One region of the Streptomyces sp. NPDC008092 genome, then DNA from elsewhere that is predicted to be linked to it. Evidence: riboswitches for the same ligand, from Rfam matches in the RefSeq annotation. Region 1 holds a riboswitch; the other holds the start of a gene.
What was found. Region 1 has a riboswitch for thiamine pyrophosphate ahead of thiO (glycine oxidase ThiO). Riboswitches for the same ligand answer to the same signal wherever they lie in the genome.
Positions count from the first base shown of each region.

Region 2: it holds a riboswitch for thiamine pyrophosphate, as region 1 does, so the genes downstream of both, ACFZB3_RS44480 (thiamine ABC transporter substrate-binding protein) here and thiO (glycine oxidase ThiO) in region 1, are expected to answer to the same signal.

Region 1 covers NZ_JBIBHY010000006.1:416,500-420,126, forward strand. Annotated here, with positions in the region: gene ACFZB3_RS21825 (Rv2175c family DNA-binding protein) at 1-279, opposite strand, end outside; gene ACFZB3_RS21830 (FAD-dependent oxidoreductase) at 427-1,659, opposite strand; TPP riboswitch at 1,837-1,948, shown strand; gene thiO (glycine oxidase ThiO) at 1,946-3,115, shown strand; gene thiS (sulfur carrier protein ThiS) at 3,112-3,324, shown strand; gene ACFZB3_RS21845 (thiazole synthase) at 3,330-3,627, shown strand, end outside.
Region 2 covers NZ_JBIBHY010000021.1:1,793-5,419, reverse strand. Annotated here, with positions in the region: gene ACFZB3_RS44485 (ABC transporter permease subunit) at 1-709, opposite strand, end outside; gene ACFZB3_RS44480 (thiamine ABC transporter substrate-binding protein) at 754-1,824, opposite strand; TPP riboswitch at 1,897-2,004, opposite strand; gene rlmN (23S rRNA (adenine(2503)-C(2))-methyltransferase RlmN) at 2,029-3,135, opposite strand.

The DNA.
Region 1 (3,627 bases):
GTCGGGAGTGAAGAGCCACTCCAGCATCTCTTCGTCCGTGAAGCCGTCGTCCCGCAGGAGCGTCAAGGTGCCGGTCAGGCCCTTGACGACCTTGTCCCCGTCGATGAAGGCGGCGGGGACGTGCAGTGCCTTGTTCTCACCGCGGCGGACGGCGATGAGCTGGCCCTCCTTGACCAGCTGCCGCACGCGCGTCACCTCGACATCCATCATCTCTGCGATGTCGGGGAGGGTGAGCCAGGCGGGGACGAGAGCATCGGTCTTGGTGTCAATCTCGGTCACGGGGTCAAGGGTAGGCGCATCGTCGGTGCCGCCGCGATGGGTGGTGGTCCGGGTGCGGCGCCGTGGGGGCTGGTCGCGCCCACGCGGCGGAGCCGCATATCGATACGGCCCCGCGCCCCTTCGGGGCGCGTTTCCCTCAGGGCGCTCTCAAGCGGTCGTGGCGTTCTTGAGCGGATTACCGGGATCGGACAGGGCCTCGGGGGCCATTCGGGTGCCTGCCTCGATCAGGCGGCGGCCCTGGGCCAGGTCGCGGGGGCGGCCTACCGCCAGCAGGGCTACCAGGCGGGTGTCACGGAGCCAGCAGACGCTCCAGGACGGGCCGGTCGGGTCGCCGCGCCACACCAGCCGGTCGGCCGCGGCGTGGTGGCCCGCGTACTGCACGAAGCGGCCGAACTGCTCCGACCAGAAGTACGGGACCGGGTCGTAGACCGCGTCGGTCTCGCCGAGGATGTTGGCGGCGACCGTGCGCGGGCCCTGGAGGGCGTTGTCCCAGTGGTGGATCAGCAGGCGCTCGCCGTAGCGGCCGGACGGGAACGAGGCGCAGTCGCCGACCGCGTAGACGTCCGGGGCGCTGCTGTGCAGACGGTCGTCGGCCAGCACGTCGCCGCGGGTGCCCAGCTCGATGCCGGAGCCGGCCAGCCAGGCGGTGGCGGGGCGGGCGCCGATGCCGACCACGACGGCGCCCGCGGGCAGCCGCGAGCCGTCGTCGAGCAGCACCGCGCCGGGCTCGACGCCTGCCACGCGCGCGTGCGTGCGCAGGTCGGTGCCGCTGTCCGCGTACCAGGCGGCCATCGGCGCGGCGACCTCGGCGGGGAGCGCTCCCGCGAGCGGGCGGTCGGCGGCCTCGACCACGGTGACCGCACAGCCGGCCTCGCGGGCCGCGGTGGCGAACTCGGCGCCGATCCAGCCCGCGCCGACGACCACGATGTCGTGCTGCCGGGCGAGCACGGGCCGCAGCCGTTCGGCGTCGTCCAGGGTGCGCAGCAGATGGACGCCGGACACACCCTCGGTGCCGGGCAGCGTGATCGGTTCGGCGCCGGTGGCGAGGACCAGGACGTCGTACGGCACCGGGCCGGCCTCGGTGTCCAGCTCGTGGTCGGCGGTGCGCACGCCCAGGGCGTCCCGGCCGAGCGCCAGCTCGATGCCGAGCGCCTCGAAGTCGACCTCGAAGGCGGAGCCCTCCGACTTGCCGAGCAGCACGGCCTTGGAGAGCGGCGGCCGGTCGTACGGCTGGTGCGGCTCGGCGCCGATCAGCGTGACGGTTCCGGTGAACCCCTGCTCGCGCAGGGCGACGGCGGTCTGCACCCCGGCCATCCCCGCGCCCACGACGACCACGCGCCGCGTCTGTGACGTGCTCCGTCGCTGCGTCTGCTCGCTCACGTGATCACCATAGACAAGAACGATAGACAACTGACAAAGAGTCAGTCAGCGGTCGCGGCGAGTGACCTGTTCCACAGGGCCGTACTCAGGGCCGTACTCAGGGCCGTCCACCGGGCCGTCCGCGGCGCCGTCCGAGGCCGTCTTACAAGGGCGGAGCTCCGCGGGCTAGGGTGGCGGGGAAGCACACGCGGGAGCCCGGACGCACCGGGCTGAGAGGGAGGCTGGCGGCCTCCGACCGTACGAACCTGATCCGGGTCATGCCGGCGAAGGGAGGGGCTGGACGCCCATGTCCTCACATACGTCCGACGTCCTCGTCATCGGGGGCGGAATCATCGGCCTGGTCACGGCCTGGCGAGCGGCTCAGCGCGGGCTCGACGTCGCCGTGGTCGACCCGGCGCCCGGTGGCGGGGCCGCGCAGGTCGCGGCCGGGATGCTGGCCGCGGTCACCGAGCTGCACTACGGCGAGCAGACCCTGCTGGGGCTCAACCTGGCCTCCGCGCGCCGCTACCCCGCCTTCGCCGCCGAGCTGACCGAGCTGACCGGCCACGACCTCGGCTACCGGCGCTGCGGCACGCTCGCGGTCGCGCTGGACGCCGACGACCGCGCCCATCTGCGCGAGCTGCACGCCCTCCAGCAGCAGTCGGGCCTGGAGTCCGAGTGGCTGTCCGGGCGGGAGTGCCGGCGCCTGGAGCCGATGCTCGCGCCGGGTGTACGCGGCGGGCTGCGGGTGGACGGCGACCACCAGATCGACCCGCGCCGGCTGGCGGCCGCGCTGGTGGCCGCGTGCGAGCGGGCCGGGGTGGCCTTCCACCGCGACTGGGCCGAGCGCCTGGAGGTGGAACGGGGTCGGGCCGCCGGTGTCCGCACCCGCACGGGTGACACCCTGGGCGCCGGACAGGTGGTGCTCGCCGGCGGGAGCCTGAGCGGGCGGCTGGCGGGCGTGCCGGACGACGTGCTGCCGCCGGTGCGGCCGGTGAAGGGGCAGGTGCTGCGGCTGACCGTGCCCGCGCGGTACGCGCCGTTCCTCAGCCGGACGGTACGGGCCGTGGTGCGCGGCGGGAACGTCTACCTGGTGCCCCGGGAGAACGGCGAGCTGGTCGTCGGCGCGACCAGCGAGGAGCTCGGCTGGGACACGACGGTCACGGCGGGCGGCGTGTACGAGCTGCTGCGCGACGCGCACGAGCTGGTGCCCGGGATCACCGAGCTGCCCCTGACCGAGACCCTGGCCGGACTGCGCCCCGGTTCCCCCGACAACGCACCGCTGCTCGGGCCGACCCGCCTCGACGGACTGCTGCTGGCCACCGGGCACTACCGCAACGGGGTGCTGCTCACACCGGTCACCGGAGACGTGATGGCGGAGCTGCTGGCCGGCGGCGAGCTGCCGGAGGAAGCCCGTCCGTTCACGCCGAGGCGCTTCGACCTCGTTCCCGCCGCACTCGTGGAGCAGACCGCATGAACATCTCCGTCACCATCTCCGTCAACGGGGAGCGCCGGGAGATCGCCCCGGGCACCGCTCTCGACTCGCTCGTACGGTCCCTGACCCCCGCGCCCTCCGGGGTGGCCGCGGCCGTCAACGAGACCGTCGTACCGCGCGGGCAGTGGGCGACGACCGGGCTCGCCGAGGGCGACCGGGTGGAAGTCCTGACCGCCGTGCAGGGAGGCTGAGCGCCATGGCCGACGATCCGTTCGTCCTCGGGGGTACGACGTTCTCCTCCCGGCTGATCATGGGTACCGGGGGCGCGCCGAGCCTGGAGGTGCTGGAGCGGGCGCTGGTCGCGTCCGGGACCGAGCTGACCACGGTCGCGATGCGGCGGGTGGACCCGGGGGTACGGGGCTCCGTGCTGTCGGTCCTGGAGCGGCTCGGGATCCGGGTGCTGCCCAACACGGCCGGGTGCTACACCGCGGGCGAGGCGGTGCTGACGGCCCGGCTGGCGCGGGAGGCGCTGGGCACCGACCTGGTCAAGCTGG
Region 2 (3,627 bases), on a different contig from region 1:
CGAACTGGACGAGGGTGAGGACGGCCGCCGTGGAGAGGTCGAAGATCTCGGAGGTCTGCCGGTAGATCTCCACTTCGAGGGTGGAGAACGTCGGCCCGCCGAGGATCTGCACCACGCCGAAGGAGGTGAACGTGAACAGGAAGACCATCAGCGCGGCGGCGGCCACGGCGGGCGCGAGCGCGGGCAGGGTGACCTTCCGCCAGGCCGCCGCCGGGGAGACGCCGAGCATCCGGGCGGCCTCCTCCTGCCGCGGGTCCAGCTGGGCCCACAGCCCGCCCACGGTCCGTACGACGACCGCGTAGTTGAAGAAGACGTGCGCCAGCAGGATGGCCCAGACGGTGGTGTCGAGCCGTACGCCCCACAGCTCGTCCAGCAGCCCGCCCCGTCCGACGAGTGCGAGGAAGGCGGTCCCCACCACCACCGTCGGCAGGACGAAGGGGACCGTCACCACGGCCCGCAGCACCTGCTTGCCCGGGAAGTCGAGGCGGGCGAAGACGTAGGCGGCGGGCAGCGCGGCCAGCAGGGTGAGCGCGGTGGAGGCGAGCGCCTGCCAGGTGGTGAACCAGAGCACGTGCCGGATGTCGGACTGCGCCAGCACATCGGCGACGCGCCCGAACCGCCACACCCCGTCGACCCTCAGCCCGCGCGTCACGATCGCCGCGACCGGCCAGGCGAAGAAGACGGCGAAGAACGCGACCGGCACGAGCATCAGCCCGAGCCGAGCCGCGCTCCCGCGCCGGCCGGCCGCCGCGGCTACTTCAGTACGAGTGACGTCCACGTCTTGACCCACTGGTCACGGTTGGCGGCGATCTTGTCGGGCGCCATGGTCTCGGGGTCCTGGGCGGCGGGCCCGTACTCGGTGAACTCGGCAGGCACGCTCGCTCCCTTCACCACCGGGTACACGAACATGTTCAGCGGCATGTCCTCCTGGAACTCCTTGGAGACCAGGAAGTCGATGAGCGCCTTGCCGCCCTTGGTGTTCGCGGCGTTGCTCAGCAGCCCGGCGAACTCGATCTGCCGGAAGCAGGTGCCGGTCGCGACGCCGGTGGGCGCGGTGCTCGGCTTCGGGTCGGCGTAGATGACCTCGGCGGGCGGCGAGGAGGCGTACGACACGACGAGCGGCCGGTCGCCGCCCGCCTTCTTCCCGCCGGCCGAGCCGGAGAACTCGTCGTTGTAGGCCTGCTCCCAGCCGTCGACGACCTTGACGCCGTTGGCCTTGAGCTGCTTCCAGTAGCCCTGCCACCCGCTGTCCCCGTACTGCGCGGCCGAGCCGAGCAGGAAGCCGAGCCCCGGCGAGGACGTGGACGCGTTCTCGGTGACGAGGAGGTTCTTGTACTCGGGCTTGACGAGATCGGCGTACGACTCCGGCGGGGTCAGCTTGTGCTTGCTGAAGTACGCCTTGTCGTAGTTGACGCAGATGTCGCCGTAGTCGATGGGCGTGACCCGGTGCTTGTCGGCGTCGAGCTGGTAGGCCGTGCCGACCTGGTCGAGACCCTTCGCCTCGTACGGCTGGAAGAGCCCGTTGTCGAGAGCGCGGGACAGCAGGGTGTTGTCGACGCCGAAGAAGACGTCGCCCTGCGGGTTGTCCTTGGTCAGGATCGCCTTGTTGACGGCCTGCCCGGCGTCGCCGTCCTTGAGGACCCTGACCTGGTAGCCGGACTGCTTCTCGAAGTCCTTGAGCACGTTCTTGGAGACGGCCCACGAGTCGTGGCTGACCAGGGTGACGGTCTTGGAGTCGGCCTCGGAGCCCGACGACGACGAACACGCGGACAGCGTGACGAGGCCGAGCCCGACGGCTGCGGCCAAGAAGGTCCTTGTGTGCACTGGTGTTTTCCTCCTGGGGTTGACCAGGAAGAGACGCGGCCCTGCCCGCGGTGTGCGGGCAGGGCGCAACAGCTTGAGTGATGACCGAACTTCCTACCCAGAATGACCTGGGCGAGGTTCAGAGGGTCTGCGGCCCGATTGCCGCACTCTCAGCGCTGTGGCGCTCCCCTGTCGGAATATGAAGATGTACCTGCGGCCCTCAGATTACCGCTCGGTGGCCGCGAGCTGACCACAGGCGCCGTCGATCTCCTGCCCACGGGTGTCCCGGACGGTCACCGGCACACCGTGCGCCTCGATCGCCTCGACGAACGCCTTCTCGTCCTCCGGCCGCGACGCGGTCCACTTCGAACCGGGCGTCGGGTTCAGCGGAATCAGATTGACGTGCACGGGCTTGCCCTTGAGCAGCCGCCCCAGCCGGTCCCCGCGCCACGCCTGGTCGTTGATGTCGCGGATGAGCGCGTACTCGATGGAGAGCCGGCGCCCGCTCTTCTCCACGTACTCGAACCCGGCGTCGAGCACCTCGCGCACCTTCCACCGCGTGTTCACGGGGACGAGGGTGTCGCGCAGTTCGTCGTCGGGGGCGTGCAGCGAGATCGCCAGCCGGCACTTGAAGCCCTCGTCGGCGAACCGGTGGATGGCCGGCACCAGTCCGACGGTCGAGACGGTGATCCCGCGCTGCGAGAGCCCGAGCCCGTCCGGAGCCGGATCGGTGAGCGCCCGGATCGCTCCGACCACCCGCTTGTAGTTGGCGAGCGGCTCGCCCATCCCCATGAAGACGATGTTCGACAGCCGCGCGGGCCCGCCCGGCACCTCCCCGTCCCTGAGCGCCCGCATCCCGTCCACGATCTGGTGGACGATCTCGGCGGTCGACAGGTTCCGGTCCAGACCCGCCTGCCCGGTCGCACAGAAGGGGCAGTTCATCCCGCACCCCGCCTGCGAGCTGATGCACATGGTCACCCGGTCCGGGTACCGCATCAGCACCGACTCGACGAGCGTGCCGTCGAACAGCCGCCACAGCGTCTTGCGGGTCGTCCCCTCGTCGGTCGACAGATGCCGTACGACCGTCATCAGCTCGGGGAACAACGCCTCCCGCAGCTTGTCCCGCGACCCGGCCGGGATGTCGGTCCACTGCTCGGGGTCGTGCGCGTACCGCGCGAAGTAGTGCTGCGAGAGCTGCTTGGCACGGAACGGCTTCTCCCCGACCTCGGCCACCGCGTCCTTGCGCTCGGCAGGCGAGAGATCAGCGAGATGCCGCGGCGGCTTCTTGGCTCCGCGCGGCGCGACGAAAGTGAGTTCTCCGGGCTTAGGCATAACCCAACCAGTGTCGCAGATCGACTCCGGCAGCCCAGGCCAGACCGAAGTGGGAGTGGTCACCCGCAGGTGCCGGTTGTCAGCGTTGGTCGGCCTCGGGCGGCCCAGACCCGGCGCATAGAAGATGCGGGCACGCCTTGGTGACGCGGTTCGATCGTCCTATATCGGCACCGTGCCGGGCCGCCGAGTGCCGCTGCCGTCCGCCGTCGTCGCCGTGAGCACTGCGGTCACTGCCGTCGGCGGCGCCGCCGTGTGACCACCGCATTGGGAGTTCGATCATTGCTCGGCTCAGTTGCAGATCCGACCGGCCGCGTCGGTCGTGCCGGGGCGCGCAGTGGTGTCAGCAACTGTTGCTGTTGATGTCAGCCATGGATGTCAGCGGGACTCAGCGCTCGTCTCTCAGCGTCAGCCCCCACGAACTCACGGCCCTGTTGAATACCCGGCTCAACGGATGCAATATCGCCCCGGCCTCATCAACCGCTTCCTCGTCAA